Rhodovastum atsumiense: one gene and its partner. The protein of the gene in region 2 interacts with the protein of the main gene of each other region in a pairwise test. Links are inferred from orthologs where the notes say so. Each region holds a gene or a part of one and is shown on either strand. Other genes may lie near its edges. The genes, in order: ndk and NBY65_RS27115.

The links.
Region 1: the proteins of NBY65_RS27115 (region 2) and ndk interact in binary tests that used the Escherichia coli proteins (3 or more experiments, as listed by UniProt). The link is inferred for Rhodovastum atsumiense from one-to-one orthologs.

What each region holds. Positions count from the first base shown.
Region 1 is NZ_OW485601.1:3,092,245-3,101,250, reverse strand. The notes cover bases 2,843-5,815. They hold ndk (nucleoside-diphosphate kinase), read right to left. Parts: upstream 4,554-5,815; coding sequence 4,131-4,553; downstream 2,843-4,130. Other genes in these bases: NBY65_RS14010 (ABC-F family ATP-binding cassette domain-containing protein), read left to right, coding at 4,680-5,815; NBY65_RS14020 (hypothetical protein), read left to right, coding at 3,805-3,963; purN (phosphoribosylglycinamide formyltransferase), read left to right, coding at 3,084-3,746; purM (phosphoribosylformylglycinamidine cyclo-ligase), read left to right, coding at 2,843-3,087. In the rest of the region: NBY65_RS14040 (AI-2E family transporter), read right to left, coding at 160-1,329; NBY65_RS14035 (CDP-alcohol phosphatidyltransferase family protein), read right to left, coding at 1,326-1,892; more of purM, read left to right, coding at 2,032-2,842; more of NBY65_RS14010, read left to right, coding at 5,816-6,548; bdcA (SDR family oxidoreductase), read right to left, coding at 6,600-7,313; NBY65_RS14000 (TetR/AcrR family transcriptional regulator), read left to right, coding at 7,389-7,979; NBY65_RS13995 (LysR family transcriptional regulator), read right to left, coding at 8,096-9,006. UniProt on the Escherichia coli protein: Major role in the synthesis of nucleoside triphosphates other than ATP. The ATP gamma phosphate is transferred to the NDP beta phosphate via a ping-pong mechanism, using a phosphorylated active-site intermediate.
Region 2 is NZ_OW485601.1:6,017,633-6,026,451, reverse strand. What follows is about bases 1,002-3,787. They hold NBY65_RS27115 (5-formyltetrahydrofolate cyclo-ligase), read left to right. Parts: upstream 1,002-1,998; coding sequence 1,999-2,577; downstream 2,578-3,787. Other genes in these bases: NBY65_RS27105 (YebC/PmpR family DNA-binding transcriptional regulator), read left to right, coding at 3,631-3,787; NBY65_RS27110 (TIGR00282 family metallophosphoesterase), read left to right, coding at 2,578-3,393; NBY65_RS27125 (cell division protein ZapA), read left to right, coding at 1,498-1,848; NBY65_RS27130 (hypothetical protein), read left to right, coding at 1,248-1,436; NBY65_RS27135 (hypothetical protein), read right to left, coding at 1,002-1,180. Also shown: NBY65_RS27140 (class I fructose-bisphosphate aldolase), read right to left, coding at 1-725; more of NBY65_RS27135, read right to left, coding at 767-1,001; more of NBY65_RS27105, read left to right, coding at 3,788-4,380; crossover junction endodeoxyribonuclease RuvC, read left to right, coding at 4,393-4,890; Holliday junction branch migration protein RuvA, read left to right, coding at 4,887-5,486; Holliday junction branch migration DNA helicase RuvB, read left to right, coding at 5,483-6,523; ybgC (tol-pal system-associated acyl-CoA thioesterase), read left to right, coding at 6,520-6,960; protein TolQ, read left to right, coding at 7,033-7,758; protein TolR, read left to right, coding at 7,776-8,309; NBY65_RS33930 (hypothetical protein), read left to right, coding at 8,350-8,819. UniProt on the Escherichia coli protein: Involved in the removal of 5-formyltetrahydrofolate.

The DNA of each region.
Region 1 (9,006 bases), 2.9 Mb from region 2 along the record:
GGGCTCCGCCCTTGACCCGGCGTCGTGCGAAGGCGCGCTGCGCGCGACGGCCACAAGGCCCTTGGATCCCATTCGCGCTGCGCGGCACAGAATGGGTTCCAAGGGGGCAGCCATTGGTCGGGCCATCGCGTGACGGCACGCTGCGCACGACAAGGCTTGTCATGGCTCGTGTCCCGGGCGGGCGGGCGGCTCCAGGTACAGCGGACTGTTCAGGTAACGACGCAGCCAGAACCGTGCCAGCACCCCAATGGTCGCCGCGACCGGCACCGCGAGCAGCACGCCCAGGAAGCCGAAGGCAGCCCCGCCCGCGAACAGCGCGAAGATCACCCAGACCGCGTGCAGCTCCACCCTGTCCCCCAGGAAGCGAGGGTAGATGATGTAGCCTTCCAGCAACTGCCCGGCGATGAACACGCAAGTGACCACCGCCACCCCGGTCCAGGTCGGGAACTGGGCACAGGCCAGCCCGATCGAGGTCACCGCGCCGGTGATCGTGCCGACATAGGGAATGAACGACAGCATCCCCGCCGACAACCCGACGGTCAGCCCCAGCTCCAGCCCGGCCGCCGACAGCCCGGCCGCATAGAACACCGCCAGGATGATGCAGCAGAGCGCCTGGCCCCGCAGCCAGGCCGAGAGGATGCGGTCGACCTCGCGGGCCTGCGCCCGGATCACCCCGGCGTAGCGCCGCGGCAGCCAGCCATCGACCTGCGCCACCAGCCGCGGCCAGTCGCGCAACAGGTAGAAGGCCACCACCGGCGTCACCAGCATCAGCGACAACACGTTGAACAGGGCGAAGCTGCCCCCGATCAGGCGGCTCAGCGCACTCGCCACCACCGAGAGCATGGTCCCGGCCTGCCCGGCCACCAGGTCGCGCAGCTTCTCGTCGACATATTCCGGCCCCAGCCGTTCCTGCAGACGGGCCATCACGTCGGTCGCGAATTCCCGGATCGACCCGACATAGGCCGGCAGGCGGCCAATCAGCAGGCCGATCTGCGACAGGATCAACGGATAGAGCAGCAGGGCGAACAGCAACCCGAGGGCCACCAGGGCGGTGATCAGCAACAGCGCCGCGCCCCCGCGCGGCATGCCGCCGCGGGTCAGGCGGCTGGCCGGCGGATCGAGGAAATAGGCGATCCCGGCGGCCGCCACGAAAGGCAGCAGCACCGAGGCAAAGAGCTGCAGCATCAGCCACGCCGCCACCAGCAGGCCGATCAGCAGCCCCAGACGTTGCAGCCGGGTAGTGCCCGGGCCGCGCGGGGAGGGTGGCGGCGGCGGTCCAGGAACGGGTGGCTCGGCCAGGATCGGCGGGGAGGCCACCGGCAACGTCATTGCCCCCGCACACCCTTCCAGAGATAAGCGCCCCCCGAGGCCAGCGTACTCGCCGCCACCGCCCAGATCAGCGTCGTGCTCAGCCATGGCCAGGACCGGTCGAACGCCGACAGCAACAACACCACCGCGACCAGTGCCAGTTGCAGGAAGGTGTTCAGCTTGGAAATCAGCAAGGGCCGGATGGTCACGCTCTGGCCCATCACCCCCAGCACCAGCACGCCGCCCACGATCACCACGTCGCGGAACACCACCAGGATCGCCAGCCAGTCCGGCAGCACCCGCACCGCGGCCAGGGTCACGTACATCGACACCAGCAGCGCCTTGTCGGCGACCGGATCGAGCACCGTGCCCACCAGCGTCGGGCCGCTGCGGCGGGCGAGCCACCCGTCCAGCCCGTCCGAGATGCCGGCCGCCACGAACAGCCAGAACGCCATGGCGAAATCCTGCCGCAGCACCAGCCATACGGCCACCGGCACCGCGCAGAGCCGCGCGAAAGTAATGACATTCGGAACGGTCAGCATGTCGTTGCTGACCGGACGCTCAAATCCCGGCCCATCAGGCATGCGCCTGTCCCGTCCCTCTTGCCGGCCGTCGCGCATTGCACGCGGACGGTCGCTATGGTTGTTTGCGCCCGCGCTCCGCGGCGCCCCTTCTCCCGCCATGGTCGCTCGGATCATGGTCACATCATACCCGAGGTCCGGCATGGCTAGCATGACCTATCGCGGAGCCGGCGTGGACATCGACGCCGGTGACGCGCTGGTGGAACGCATCAAACCCCTCGCCCGCGCCACCGCGCGCGCCGGTGTCATGGGCGGGCTTGGCGGCTTCGGCGCCCTGTTCGACCCGAAGGCGGCCGGGTTGCGCGACCCCGTGCTGGTCGCCTCGACCGATGGCGTCGGCACCAAGCTGCGCATCGCCATCGACACCGGCCACCATGACACCGTCGGCATCGACCTTGTCGCCATGTGCGTCAACGATCTCGTCGTGCAAGGGGCCGAGCCGCTGTTCTTCCTGGATTATTTCGCCACCGGCAAGCTGGAGGTGGCGCAGGCCGCGCGCGTCATCGGCGGCATCGCCGAAGGCTGCCGCATCGCCGGCTGCGCCCTGATCGGCGGCGAAACCGCCGAGATGCCGGGCATGTACGCCGCCGACGACTACGACCTCGCCGGCTTCTCCGTGGGCGCGGCCGAGCGCGACGCGCTGCTGCCGCGCGACGTCGCCCCGGGCGATGCCGTGCTCGGCCTGGCCAGCAGCGGCGTGCATTCCAACGGCTTTTCCCTGGTGCGCCGCATCGTCACCGCTGCCGGCGCCGACTGGGCCGCCCCCGCGCCCTTCGCCGCGTCCGGCACGCTCGGCGACGCGCTGCTCGCGCCCACCCGCATCTACGTGAAGTCGCTGCTGGCGCTGCACCGCGCCGGGCTGCTCAAGGCGGCCGCCCACATCACCGGCGGCGGCCTGCCCGGCAACCTGCCGCGCGTCCTGCCCGAAGGCACGCGCGCGGCGCTGGATGGCGCCGCCTGGACCCTGCCGCCGGTCTTCGGCTGGCTCGCCCGCAACGGCGGGGTGGCAGCCGAGGAAATGCTGCGGGTGTTCAATTGCGGCATCGGCATGGCCGTGGTCACGGCCGATCCGGACGCCGCCCGCGCCCTGCTGGAAGCCGAGGGCGAGACCGTCTTCACGATCGGCCGCATCGAGGCCGCCGATCCCGGCGCCGAGCCCGAGGTGCGCATCGACCTGCCAACGGACTGGCTGGCGTGACCACGACGGCGAAGCGCCGCGTCGGCATCCTGATCTCCGGCCGCGGCTCCAACATGACGGCGCTGCTGCGCGCCGCCGCCGATCCCGCCTTTCCCGCCACCATCGCCCTGGTGCTGTCGAACAACCCCGATGCCCCCGGCCTTGCCACCGCGCGCGCGGCCGGCGTCGCGGCGGCGGCGATCGACCATCGCCCCTTCGGCCGCGACCGCGCCGCCCATGAAGCCGCGCTGGCGGCGGCGCTGGACGAGGCCGGCGTCGAGGTGGTCTGCCTCGCCGGCTACATGCGCCTGCTGACCCCGTTCCTGGTCGGCCGCTACGCCGGGCGCATGCTCAACATCCATCCGAGCCTGCTGCCCGGCTTCCCCGGCCTGCACACCCATGCCCGGGCACTGGCCGCCGGCGCCAAGCTGCATGGCTGCACCGTGCATCTGGTCACCGAGGTCATGGACGAAGGGCCGATCCTGGCCCAGGCGGCCGTGCCGGTGCTGCCCGGCGACGACGAGGACAGCCTCGCCGCCCGGGTCCTGGTGCAGGAACACGTGGTCTATCCGCTGGCCCTGCGCAGCTTCCTCGAAGGCCAGGCGCCCCACCCGCCGGCGGAGGCCGCGCTGGTCAATCCCCTGCCAGCAACCTTGTCAGCGGCGGCGGCGTCTTCCTAAGGTACGGGGCATGGTGGATAGCCCCAGCCAGCCCCAGGAAACAGCCCCGAGGACGCCCATGGCCCAGACATCGACGTCGTCGCCTCCGGTCACGGAGGAGGCTTTCCTCGCCGATCGCCAGCAGTTCTTCCAATCCTTCACAAGCTTCACCACCGGAACGATCATCACCGTGGCGGTGATCCTGCTGCTGCTGGCGTTCTTCCTGGTCTGGCTCTGACGCCTGGAAGCGGCGGGGCTTCGCCCCGCACCCGACCAGGAGGCTTCGCCTCCTGGACCTCCACCAAGGGCTTCGCCCTTGGAACCCATTCCTTTGCCGCGCAGCGAGAATGGGGTGCAGGGGCCTTGTGGCCCCTGCCGGGTCGAGGGCGGAGCCCTCGCCTTCCCTTAGCCGACGATCTCGATCCCGGAGAAGAAGAACGCGACCTCGATCGCCGCGTTCTCCGCGCTATCGGACCCATGCACGGAATTCGCCTCGATGCTCTCGGCGAATTCCTTGCGGATGGTGCCGGGGGCGGCGTTGGCCGGGTTGGTGGCGCCCATGATCTCGCGGTTGCGCGCGACCGCGTTCTCGCCTTCCAGCGCCTGCACCACGACCGGGCCGGACACCATGAAGGTCACCAGATCGCGGTAGAAGGGGCGGTCCTTGTGCACGGCGTAGAACGCCTCGGCCTGGGCCACCGAGAGTTGCAGGCGCTTCTGCGCCACGATGCGCAGGCCCGCTTCCTCGAACTTGGCGTTGATGCGGCCGGTCAGGTTGCGCCGCGTGGCATCCGGCTTGATGATGGAGAGCGTACGTTCGATCGCCATGGCGGCGTCTCCGACGGTTATGTTTGGACTGGGGCGGGGCTTTAGAGCACCCCCTGCCGCCCCGCAACTCCGCCTGCCCGCAACGCCGCTTCCAAGCATCGGCGCCCGCCGTTAGGGTCCCGCCCCATGAGCCTGCTGACCCTCAGCGACATCGTCATCCGCATCGCCGGCCGCACCTTGCTGGACCGCGCCGATCTCACCGTCGACCCGGGCCGCCGCATCGGGCTGGTCGGCCGCAACGGCGCCGGCAAGTCCACGCTGCTGAAGGCAATCGCGGGCGACCTCGCCATCGACGGTGGCGAGATCCGCATGGCTGCCCGCGCCCGCCTGGGCCAGGTGAAGCAGGAAGCCCCGGAGGGCGATTCGCCGCTGCTCGACATCGTGCTGCAGGGCGACCGCGAGCGCCTTGCCCTGCTTGCCGAGGCCGAAACCGCCGAGCCGCACCGCCTCGCCGAGATCCACGAGCGCCTGCGCGCCATCGGCGCCGACAGCGCCCCCGCCCGCGCCGCCGCGATCCTGGCCGGACTGGGCTTCGATGCCGCCGCCCAGGCCCGTCCGATCGCCGAGTTCTCCGGCGGCTGGCGGATGCGCGTGGCGCTGGCCACCGCGCTGTTCGCCCAACCGGACCTGCTGCTGCTGGACGAGCCGACCAACCATCTGGACCTGGAAGCCACGCTCTGGCTGGAAACCTGGCTGGCGAAGTTCCCGGGGGCGGCGATCATCGTCTCGCATGACCGTGGCCTGCTCGACCGCTGCGTGCATGCCATCGCCCATCTGGACCGGGGCAAAATCACCCTGACGCCCGGCGGCTTCGAGGAATTCGTCCGCATCCGCACCGAGCGGGCGGCGCAGCAGGCCGCCATGGCCGTCAAGGTCGCCGCCCAGCGCGCCCATATGCAGGCTTATGTCGATCGCTTCCGCTTCAAAGCCAGCAAGGCGCGGCAGGCCCAGGCGCGGCTGAAGGCGATCGCCAAATTGCCAGCGATCGAGGCGGTGGTCGAGGACACCCCCACCCGCTTCGAGTTCCCGCAGCCGCAGCAGATCGCGCCGCCGATCCTGGCGCTCGACCGTGCCGCCGCCGGCTATGACGGGCGGCCGGTGCTGCGCCACCTGTCGCTGCGGGTGGACATGGACGACCGCATCGCCTTGCTGGGTGCCAACGGCAACGGCAAGTCCACCCTGGCCAAGCTGATCGCCGGCCGGCTCGATCCGCTGACGGGCGAGGTTCGCCGCGGACCGAAGCTGAAGGTGGGGTATTTCGCCCAGCACCAGACCGAGGAGCTGGTGCCCGGCCAGACCCCGGTCGATCACATGGCGCGCGCCCTGCCCCGCGCCACCGAGACGCAGGTGCGGTCACAGCTCGCCCGCTTCGGCCTGGACGCAGACCGGGCCGGGACCGCCATTTCCTCGCTTTCGGGCGGCGAGAAGGCGCGGCTGCTGCTGGCGCTGGCCACCCGCGACGCGCCGCAACTGCTGATCCTCGACGAACCGACCAACCATCTCGACATCGACGCCCGCGAGGCGCTGGTGCGGGCGCTGGCCGATTTCGAGGGCGCGGTGCTGCTGATCACCCACGACCCGCACCTGGTTGAGCTGGTGGCCGACCGGCTCTGGCTGGTGGCCGACGGCACGGTCGCGCCGTTCGAGGGCGATCTCGACGATTACCGTGCCCTGCTGGCCGAGCGCGCCCGCCCGGCCAACAAGACGGAAGCCGCGCCGAGTCGGCGCGAGGACCGCCGCGAGCGCGCCGAGGCCCGCGCCGCCACCGCGCCGCTGCGCCGCCGTGCCAAGGACGCCGAGGCGCGCATGGCGAAGCTCGCCGCCGAACGGGCGAAGATCGAGGCGAAGCTGGCCGATCCGGCGCTGTATGTGCCCGGCCGCGCCGTCGAGGTCACCGCCGCGCAGACCCGGCTGGCCGCCATCGGCCGCGAGACCGAGGCGGCCGAGCTGGAATGGCTGGAAGCCGCGGAGGCGCTGGAGGCGGCCGGCAGCTAGGGGGCAGCAAGTGATGGACGAGGCGCCCCGGCCGCCTTGTGTCCCGCCGGATCAGGCGCCGAAGCCGCCGTCGATCGTGTGCATCGCCCCGGTCACGAAGCTTGCCTCCGGCCCCGCCAGCCAGGCCACCATCCCCGCCACATCCTCCGGCCGCCCGTGACGCTTGATGGCCATGACGGCGTGCTGGATGTCCTTCATCGGCCCGTCCGCCGGGTTCAGATCCGTGTCGATGGGCCCGGGCTGCACCACGTTCACCGTGATCCCGCGCGGCCCGAAGTCCCGCGCCAGCCCCCGCGCCATCCCCTGCAGCGCCGACTTGCTCATCGCGTAGGCCGACAGGCCCGGGAAGGGAATCCGGTCCCCGTTGACGGAACCGATCACGATGATGCGCCCGCCCTCCGGCATCCGCCGTGCCGCCTCCACCGCGGCGTGGTAGGGCGCGTTCACGTTGATGCGGATCAGCCGGTCCACCGCGTCCGGGTCCTGCTCCAGCGGATCACCGAAGGCGCCAACCCCCGCATTCACCACCAGCACGTCCAACGGCCCGCTCTCCCGCACCCGCGCGATCACCGCATCCCGGTCGGCGCTGTCCGTCACCACCGCCGTGGCGCCCGTCTCCGCCGCCAGCCGCTCCGCCACCTCCCTTGAACTGGCATAAGTGAAGGTCACCGCCGCGCCCTCCGCGGCGAAGCGCCGCACGATCGCCGCCCCGATCCCGCGGCTCCCGCCCAGCACGAGAACGGACTTGCCCTGAAAACCAGCCATTAGGCCCTCCTTGAGGTTTAACCTAGTGACCGCTACATAAATCGCGTGAGCGCCTCGTCAAGGCATTCTGTATCGATGACTACAAATTCACCGCGCCCCCGCGGCCGCCCCCGCCGCTTCGACCCGGAACAGGCCGTCGCCACCGCCCAGCGCCTCTTTCACGCCCGCGGCTACGACGCCGTCAGCGTCGCCGACCTCACGGAAGCGCTCGGCATCAACCCGCCCAGCTTCTACGCCGCCTTCGGCAGCAAGGCCGGCCTCTACGCCCGCACCCTCCGCCGCTACACCGGCACCAACGGCGTCCCCCTGGCCGAGATCCTCCGCCCCGGCCGCCCCGTTGCCGAAGCTCTCGCCGCCGTGCTGGAGGAGGCCGTCCGCCGCTACGCCGCCGACCCTGCCGCCGCCGGCTGCCTCGCCATCGAGGGCACGCGCTGCAACGACCCCGAGGCGCGGGAGGCCGCCCGCGCCCTTACCGCCGCCGCCGAGGACACCATCCGCCGCTTCGTCGCAGCCACCCATCCGAAAGCGGCCGGGCGCCTGGCCGACTATGTCGTGACCGTGATGGCCGGCCTCTCCGCCATGGCCCGCGAGGGCCACGGCCTGGATCGCCTGCTCGCCACAGCCCACCTTGCCAGCCAGGCCCTCGTGCAAGCGCTCCGCGCCTGAGCGCCTCACTGAGCGACGCTTCGGCCGTCGTGCACGAGATGATTATCGGCGCGCATGACCAGCCAGCTCCGTAAGGCTTTTAACGCCCGACAGGGCAACGGGCCGTGCCGCGTGCCTCACGCCCCCTGCCGATCGAGCACCATCCGCGTGAACGCGATGAAGGCGCTCGCCTGCGGCCGCACCAGTTGTCGGTGCGGCGTGACGGCATAGATGTTTCGCGGGCGCGGCAGGAATTCCGGCAGCACCGGCACGAGCCCCCCCGTCCGCAGGTCGGCATGGACGTGAAAGCGATAGAAATTGCCGATCCCCGCGCCGCGCAACGCGGCATGGCGCAGCACGTCGCCATTGTCGCACAGCAACTGGCTCTTCAGCCCGACGACATGCTCCTCCTCTCCCCGCCGCAAGGTCCAGGTCTCGGCCGCTTCCGAGAACCGCGCCGAGAGGCAGACATGGCCGGCGAGTTCCCCCGGCGCCCGCGGCACCCCGCGCCGGCCGAGATACTCGGGTGAAGCGCACAGGATGCGCGGCGCCGCGGCGAGCAACTGGTGGTGCAGCTTGGTGTCCGGCGCCTCCTCGATGCGGATGGCGACATCGACGCGATCGCGCACGAGATCCGGCGCCGCGCTGGTGACCAGCAGGTCCACCGTGATCCCCGGGTGCTCCTGCAGGAAGCCATGCAGGTTGGGCCCGAACACCGTCATGGCGAAGGACGGCGGCGCGGTCACCCGCAGATGCCCCGTCAGCTCGCGCTCGCGCAGAATGACGCCGGCGAGCGTGTCGATCTCCCCGAGGATGGCAAGGCATCGTTCGTAGAAGCGCTCGCCGGCCTCGGTGAGCCGCAGGCGCCGGGTGGAGCGGTGCAGCAGCGCCAGCTTCAGCCCGTCTTCCAGGGTCTGGACGTGCTTCGTCACCGAGGACGGTGCCAGCCGCAACTGCCGCGCGGCGGAGGAAAAGCTCTGGGTCTCCACGACGGCCACGAAGCTGCGCAGCGAGAGCACGCTGGCGTCGTTGAGCAGGTCGCTCTGCC
Region 2 (8,819 bases):
CAGGCCTGCACCACGTGCTCGATGCGCTTCGCCATGGTGGAGCGGTCGATGTCGTAGGTCTGGTAGGTCTTCTTGGCGGCGTCGAGGCTGACCACGTCGGTGGGCGGCTTCACCTTGATGATGTGCGCGCCGAGCAGCGCGGCTATGTGCGCGGCATAGGCGCAGATGTCGAGCGCGGTCTCGCCGGCCTTGTCGAGCAGCGGGCCGCGCGGATAGCTCCACACCACCACGGCGAGGCCGGCGGCCTTGGCTTCCTCGGTCAGCTCGCGCAGCTCTTCCATCTGGTCGAAGGCGTATTCGCTGCCCGGATAGATGGTGAAGCCGATTGCCGAGCAGCCGAGCCGCAGCGCGTCGCTGACGCTGCCGGTGACCGCCTGGTCCTTGGTGGTGGCGAGGCTGTTGGAGCTGTTCACCTTCAGGATGGTCGGGATGGCGCCGGCATAGCTGGCCGCGCCGGCCTCGATCATGCCGAGCGGCGCCGCGTAAGCGGACAGCCCCGCCTCGACGGCGAGCTGGAAATGATAATGCGGATCGTAGGCCGGCGGGTTGGGGGCGAAACTGCGGGCGGGGCCGTGTTCGAAGCCCTGGTCGACCGGCAGGATCACCAGCTTGCCGGTGCCGCCGAGCTTACCCTCCATCAGGATGCGGGCCAGGTTGGCCTTGGTGCCGGGGTTGTCGCTCTCGTAGCAGTCCAGGATCTTCTTGACGCGCTGCGTGATGCGCATGGCGGCCTCCTTCTGGCTCGGCTCTCCGGATGGCGGCGGTCCTAGCTCACTGGCACGGTCCTGTCACCCCGAAGCCATGCATCGAGATGCCACGCGGCGCCGGGAAAGCCCAGGTCGAGCGCGGGGGGCGCCCGTTCCAGGATCGTCGCGCCGAGCGGGGCGGCCACGGCTGAAACCGTTGCGAAGGCGGGGCACCGCGGATCGAGCACGAGCCGGCGTTCGCCGACCCGCAGCGCCGCCATCGCCTGCCCGGGCGAATCGGCGCAATCCAGGATCGCGGAGAATTCAACCAGGGGGAATTCGCGCCGAAGATGTTCGACCATGGCATGCCACCACAGGCAACCGCCGAAGGAAGCCGCGCCCGGCGCGGAAACCAGGGTGGCAGGACGGCTGTATTGCAGGGCCATGCGCCCGTGGTCCAGCCCATGGACCATGACCGCCGGATGGAGGATCATGCTTGACGTTCAAGTCCTTCGGCGCTTGAAACTCAAGCCTCACCGGAGCGCCGGAGGGCTTGAGTAGATGGATTCCGACGACCCGGCCGATGCGGCGGCGCGACTTGAGGTGGCGCTGGAGCGTATCGCTGTGTTGGCACAGCGGCCCGCCGCGCCGCCGGCTGCCGGTTCTTCAGCCGATGTGCGAGAAATCGCGCAGCGGCTTGATGTGCTGATCGCGAAGCTGCGCGCTGCGCTGGACAGAAGTCCGGTCTGAATGGGGCTGTCGGCGGGTGCCGGCATAGGAAAGGCCGGATCCAGCAGGAAAGGAGACTGCCTTGGCGCAGGTCACGGTGAAGGTCAACGGCTACGTCTATACGGTCGGATGCGAAGACGGGCAGGAAGCCCACCTGCAGGCCATGGCCGCGCAGGTGGACAGCCGGATCGACAGCATCAAGGCGCTCGGCGGCCCCTCGGGCGAGTCGCGGCTGCTGCTGCTGGCCTCGCTGCTGATGGCCGACGAGATCCACGATATCCGCGCCGAGCTCGAACAGCTCCGGGCGCTGGTGAAGCGCACCTCGGCGATCCGTACCACGGCCGAGCCGGCGGTCGATGCCGCGACGACGAAACGGCTCGGCGATCTCGCCAAACGCGCGGAGGAGATTGCGGACAGCATGGAGCGTCCCTAAGTTGGGGATGCGGGGCTGCCCGGTGCGTCAGGCTTTTCATCCCCGGGGCCGATAAGCATCCTCCGGGAGCTGGCACTGCCGTGATCGTGGTCATGGTACCCGGCGCCCACCTGCTCACGCGGGCCTTGGGAGGGTGGTACGCCAACGGCCATGGCGGCTCCGCACAGTTCCTTTCCTGATCTCGCCGCCGCCAAGCGGGATTTGCGCCGCCGGATGCACGCCGTCCGGGCGGGTGCCGATCCCGCGGCGGGCACGGCGCTGTCCGCGCATGTGCTGCAGGCGATGCCGCCCGGTCCGGGGGCGGTGGTGTCCGGCTTCTGGCCGATGGGGCCGGAGATCGACATCCGCCCCTTGCTGGAAGCCCTGCACGCGCGCGGCCATGCGGTCGCGCTGCCCGAGACGCCGCCCCGCGGCAACCCGCTGATCTTCCGTCTGTGGCATCCCGGCATGGCGCTGCTGCCCGAACGATTCGGCACCGCGCGCCCGACCGGGGCAGTGGTGCGTCCGGACTGGCTGCTGGTGCCGCTGCTGGCCTTCGACCGGACCGGGCGGCGCCTCGGCTATGGTGGCGGCTATTACGATCGTACCCTGGCCGGCCTACCCGGTGCGATCGCGATCGGATGCGCCTATGCCTGCCAGGAGGTGGACGTGGTGCCGGCGGATGACTACGACGCCAGATTGCACGCGATCGCCACCGAGCGCGGCGTGATTCCCTGCAGCGGAGACTAGATGCGGATTCTGTTCCTGGGCGACGTGGTCGGGCGCACCGGCCGGGATGCCGTGGTGAAGCGGCTGCCCGGCCTGCGCGAGCAACTGCGCATCGACATGGCGGTGGTGAATGCCGAGAATGCCTCGCACGGATTCGGGCTGTCGCCGGAAATGGCGCGTGCCTTCTTCGCCGCCGGCGCCGACGTGATCACGCTCGGCAACCATGCCTGGGACCGCAAGGAGATCATCCCCTACATCGCCGAGACGCCGCGGTTGTTGCGGCCGATGAACTTCCCGCCCGGCACCCCGGGCGCGGGCAGCGTGGTGGTGGTGCTGCGTGGCGGCCACCGCGTGCTGGTGATGACGGTGATGGGCCGGCTGTTCATGGATGCGCTCGACTGCCCGTTCCGCGCCACCGCGGTGGAGCTGTCCAAGCACCGCATCGGCGTGAACTGCGCCGCCGTCATCATCGACGTCCATGCCGAGGCCACCAGCGAGAAGATGGCGTTCGGCCATTCCTTCGACGGCCAGGCCAGCCTGATCGTCGGCACCCACACCCACTGCCCCTCGGCCGATCACCAGATCCTGCCCGGCGGCACCGCGTTCCAGTCGGAAGTGGGCATGTGTGGCGACTATGACAGCGTCATCGGCATGCAGAAGGAAGTAGCGGCGGCCCGGTTCTGGCGGAAGATGCCGGGCGAGCGCCTCAGCCCGGCCGAGGGCGAGTGCACCCTGTGCGGCACTTTCGTCGAGGTGGACGACATCACCGGCCTGGCGAAGCGCATCGAGCCGCTGCGCGTGGGCGGGCGGCTGTCGCAGACCATGCCGGCAGTGTAGAAGCCCTCCGAACGACCGCGACGGGAAGGCCAGGGCGCTGCCCTGGACCCGGCAGGGCTCTGCCCTGCACCCGCCAGGGGCCCGAGGCCCCTGGACCCCATTCCTTCGTGAACGGGTTCCAAGGGCGAAGCCCTTGGCGGAGGTGCAGGAGGCGGAGCCTCCTGCCGGGGTCCGGGGCAGCGCCCCGGCTCTCCCGTCGCGGTCGTCTTGCGCGGTTTTCAGCCCCGGGGAACGATCATGGCAGGCCATTCGCAGTTCAAGAACATCATGCACCGGAAGGGCGCGCAGGACGCCAAGCGCGCGCGCGCCTTCGCCCGGTTGATCCGCGAGATCACGGTTGCCGCGCGCAGCGGCCTGCCGGATCCTGCCTCCAACCCGCGCCTGCGCGCGGCGGTCATGGCGGCGCGCCAGGCCAACATGCCCAAGGACACGGTGGACCGGGCCATCAAGAAGGCGGTCGGGGCTGGCGCGGGCGACGACTACGCGGAGGTCCGCTACGAGGGCTACGGCCCCGCCGGCGTCGCGGTGATCATCGAGGCGCTGACCGACAACCGCAACCGCACCGCCGCCGATGTCCGCTCGGCCTTCGCCAAGCATGGCGGGGCGCTGGGCGAGACCAACAGCGTTTCTTTTCTGTTCTCGCGGCTCGGGGTGGTGCGCTATCCGGCATCGGTGGCGGACGAGGATTCGATGCTGGAGGCGGCGATCGAGGCGGGGGCGGACAATGTCGAGAGCGGTCCGGACGGGCACGAGGTGACCTGTGCCGCCGACAGCTTCTTCCCCGTGCGCGATGCGCTGGAGGCGAAGTTCGGCTCGCCCGAGGAGGCGAAGGTGGAATGGCGCCCGGCCACCACGGTGACGCTGGACGAGGAGAAGGCGGCGTCGCTGCTGAAGCTGCTCGACGTGCTGGAGGACAATGACGACGTGCAGAACGTCTATGCCAATTTCGACATTCCCGAAGCCGTGCTGGCGAAGCTCTCGGGCTGAGGGGAGGCGACGCTGGTCTGCCTGCTCGGCATCGATCCTGGGTTGCGCTTCACCGGCTGGGGGCTGGTGGAGGCCGATGGCAACCGGTTGCGTCATCTCGGCGACGGGGTGATCCCCACCGATTCGGACGATCCGGTGCCGGAGCGGCTGCGCCGGCTGCACGAGGGGCTGACCGCGCTGATCGCCGAGTATCACCCGCAGGAGGCGGCGGTGGAGGAGACCTATGTCAACCGCAACGGTGCCTCCACGCTCAAGCTTGGCTATGCGCGCGGGGTGGCGTTGCTGGTGCCGGCGCTGGCGGGGATCTCGGTGGCGGAGTACGGCGCCATGGCGGTGAAGCAGTCGGTGGTCGGCACCGGCGCCGCGAGCAAGGATCAGGTGCAGATGATGGTGCGCCGGTTGCTGCCGGGGGCGCTGATCCGGCGCGCGGACGCGGCGGATGCGCTGGCGGTGGCGATCTGCCATGCGCATCACCGCGCGACGGCGCGGCGCTGGGCAGGGGTGCGATGATCGCGCAGCTCCGTGGCCGGGTCGAGCAGATCGAGGCCGATCGCTGCGTCATCGACGTGAACGGCGTCGGCTATCTGGTGCAGGCCTCCACCCGCACCCTGGCCATGCTGCCGGCCGGCGAGATCGCCACCGTGCTGGTCGAGACCCAGGTGCGGGAAGACGCCATCACCCTGTTCGGCTTCGCCGAGGCCGCCGAGCGGGAATGGTTCCGGCTGCTGACCACGGTGCAGGGGGTGGGGGCGCGGGTGGCGCTGAATATCCTCTCCGCCCTCTCGCCACGCGATCTGGTGGGGGCGATCCAGGCGGGCGACCGCGGCTCGCTGACGCGGGCGCAGGGCGTGGGGGCGAAGCTCGCGGTGCGGCTGCTGACGGAATTGCGCGAGAAGGCTGGCGGCATGCCGGTGGGGGTCGGCTTCTCGCCGGTGCTGCCGCCGCCGGTCGGCGGGGTGGAGGCGGATGCGCTGTCCGCCCTGTTGAACCTGGGCTACCGCCGGCCGGAGGCGGCGGCGGCGCTGGAGCGGGTGATGCAGCGGCTGGGCGATGACGCGGCGCTGGACGCGGTGATCCGCGAGGGCCTGAAGGAACTGGCAAGGTGAGCAAGGACGATCGCCCCGTCTCCCCCGCGCGCGCCGAGGAGGATGCCGCCGAGGCATCGTTGCGGCCGCAGACGCTCGCCGAGTTCATCGGCCAGAAGGCGTCGCGGGAGAACCTGTCCATCTTCATCCAGGCCGCGCGCGCCCGCGGCGAGGCGCTGGACCACGTGCTGCTGCACGGTCCGCCCGGCCTGGGCAAGACCACGCTGGCGCAGATCGTGGCGCGCGAGCTGGGCGTCGGCTTCCGCGCCACCTCCGGCCCGGTGATCCAGCGCGCCGGCGACCTCGCGGCGATCCTGACCAACCTGCAGCCGCGCGACGTGCTGTTCATCGACGAGATCCACCGGCTGCAGCCGGCGATCGAGGAAGTCCTTTATCCGGCGATGGAGGATTTCCAGCTCGACCTGATCATCGGAGAAGGGCCGGCGGCGCGCAGCGTGCGCATCGACCTCGCGCCCTTCACCCTGGTGGGCGCCACCACGCGGGCGGGGCTGCTCGCGACTCCGTTGCGGGATCGATTCGGCATCCCGCTGCGCCTGGTGTTCTACACGCCGGAGGAACTGGAACTGATCGTGCGCCGCGGCGCGCAGAAGCTGGGCTTCGGCCTGACGCCGGAGGGCGCGTCGGAGATCGCCCGGCGCAGCCGCGGCACGCCGCGCATCGCCGGGCGGCTGCTGCGGCGGGTGCGCGACTTCGCCCTGGTGCAGGGCGACGATCCGGTGGACCGCCCGACCGCCGACGCCGCGCTGCGGCGGCTGGAGGTGGACCGGCTGGGGCTCGATGCCATGGACCGGCGCTATCTGCGCCGCATCGCCGAGCACCACCATGGCGGCCCGGTCGGGGTGGAGACGCTGGCGGCGGCGCTGGCCGAGGCGCGCGACACGCTCGAGGACGTGGTGGAGCCCTTCCTGATCCAGGAGGGCCTGGTGCTGCGCACCAGCCGCGGGCGCATGCTGGGCGAGCGCGGCTGGAAGCATCTGGGGCTGCCGCCGCCCGCGGGCACGCAGCCGACGCTCGATCTGCTGGGAGAGGAAGAATGAGCGAACGATACGAATCGGCGTCGCAACCGGGCGGCCATCGTTATCGTTTGCGTACCTATTACGAGGACACCGATGCCGGCGGGGTGGTCTATCACGCCAACTATCTGCGATTCGCCGAGCGGGCGCGAACCGAAGCGTTGCGCGACGCCGGCGTTCCGCACGCGGAAATGGCATCACAGCATGGCCTAATCTTCATGGTGCATCGTCTCGAAGTGGATTATCTCGCACCGGCGCGGCTGGACGATGCGCTGGTGGTGGTGACGCGGGCGGTCTCGGTGCGGCCGGCCTCCGTGCAGGTGCGCCAGTCCATCTTCCGCGAGGGTGAGGAACGACCACTGGCGGTGCTGGAGGTGCGGCTGGCCTGTGTGCGGGCTGCCGACCAGCGCCCCGGGCGAGTGCCGGCCCGCTGGCATGACGCCCTGGTGTCGCTTTCGTAAGGCCACGAATCGGCCGTAATGCCAACTGTATGAGGTCGCGCGCGGCCGGTGGTCGCGCTGCTGTTGAGGGGAATGGCGGAATTGGACCGGGCGGTTGACGCGGTGAACATCGGAACGGCGGCCGGCGACCTGTCGATCCTGAGCCTGTTCTTGCAGGCCGACATTGTCGTCAAGCTGGTGATGATCCTGCTGGTGCTGGCCAGCGTGTGGGTCTGGGCGATCGTGTTCGAGAAGATCACCACCCTGCGTCGGGTCAACAAGGCGGCCGACAGCTTCGAGGACCGGTTCTGGTCCGGCGGCAGCCTCGACGAGCTGTTCGAGGACGAGGGCGCCAAGCCCACCCATCCGATGGCGACCGTCTTTGGCGCCGCGATGGCGGAATGGCGCCGTTCGGCCCGCGTGGCCGGCGCCGACGTCGCCCGCAGCGGCGTGCGCGACCGGGTGGAGCGGGCGATGAACGTCGCCATCCAGCGCGAGATGGAGCGGATGGAGCGCTGGATGATCTTCCTGGCCTCGGTCGGCTCGACCGCCCCCTTCGTCGGCCTGTTCGGCACGGTCTGGGGCATCATGCATTCGTTCTCGGCGATCGCGGCGATGCACAACACCAATCTCGCCGTGGTGGCGCCGGGCATCGCCGAGGCGCTGTTCGCCACCGCGATCGGCCTGGTCGCGGCCATTCCGGCCGTGCTGGCCTACAACAAGATCAGCACCGACCTCGCGCGCTTCGCTGCCCGGCTGGAACAGTTCGCCACCGAGTTCGGTGCGATCCTGTCGCGCCAGAGCGAGGAGCGCGCCTGAGGTAAGGAGAGACGACGATGGCCGCATCCCTGCAGGGTCCCGGACGGGGCCGCGGCCGCTACCGGCCGCTCGCCGAGATCAACGTGACCCCGCTGGTCGACGTCATGCTGGTGCTGCTGATCATCTTCATGGTGACGGCGCCGCTGATGAGCAGCTCGGTCAATGTCGACCTGCCCAAGGTCAACGCCACCCCGATCAACCAGGACAACGAGCCGCTGCAGGTTTCAGTGAATGCGCAGGGCCAGGTGTTCCTGATGGATTCGCAGGTGGAACTGTCTGAACTGGTGGCCAAGCTGCAGGCGATCGCCCAGGACCAGAAGGACCGGCGCATCTTCGTGCGCGGCGACCGCGGCAACACCTATGGCCGGATGATGGAGGTGATGGGCACCATCATCCAGGGCGGCTTCACCAAGGTCTCGCTGCTGACCGAGCAGGTTTCCGGCAAGGCCGCTTCCTCGGCGCCGGGCGCGGCACCTGCCGTTACCGCGCCGGCCCCGGCCAGTGCGCCGGCCCCGGTGGGCGCGGCGCCACGCCGGCAGGGCCGCGGCTGAGGCCAGGCAGACGACAGCCCGGCCAGGTGGTGCTTTGCCCATGTTCACGCCCGTGACCCGCCTTCTGTTCTGGTGGCGGACTCGTACCCCGCTCAGCCGCAGCGCCGCCGTCTCGGCGCTGCTGCATCTGCTGGTTTTCCTGCTGCTGGTGACCGGCCTCAATATCCGCATGCCGGAAGAGCCGCCGCTGATGGAGGTGGAACTGGCGATGGAGACGGCCGAGCAGGGGCCGCCCCAGGAAGCGCCGAAGGCCAACGTGCCGAGCCCGCTGCCGGCGCCCTCTTCGCGGCCGGCGCCGCAGGTGACGCCGCAGCCGCCGATTCCGGAGCCGCCCAAGCCGCAGCCGGTCGAGCCGCCGCCGCCTCCTCCTCCTCCGCCGCCTCCACCCCCGCCGCCGCCCACGCCGGAACCGCCGCCGCCGACGCCGCAGCCGCCCGCGCCGCCGCCGCCTTCGCCGGAGCCGTCGCCGCTGCCGGTGCCGCCGCCGCCGCCGCCCGCGCCCCCGGCGCC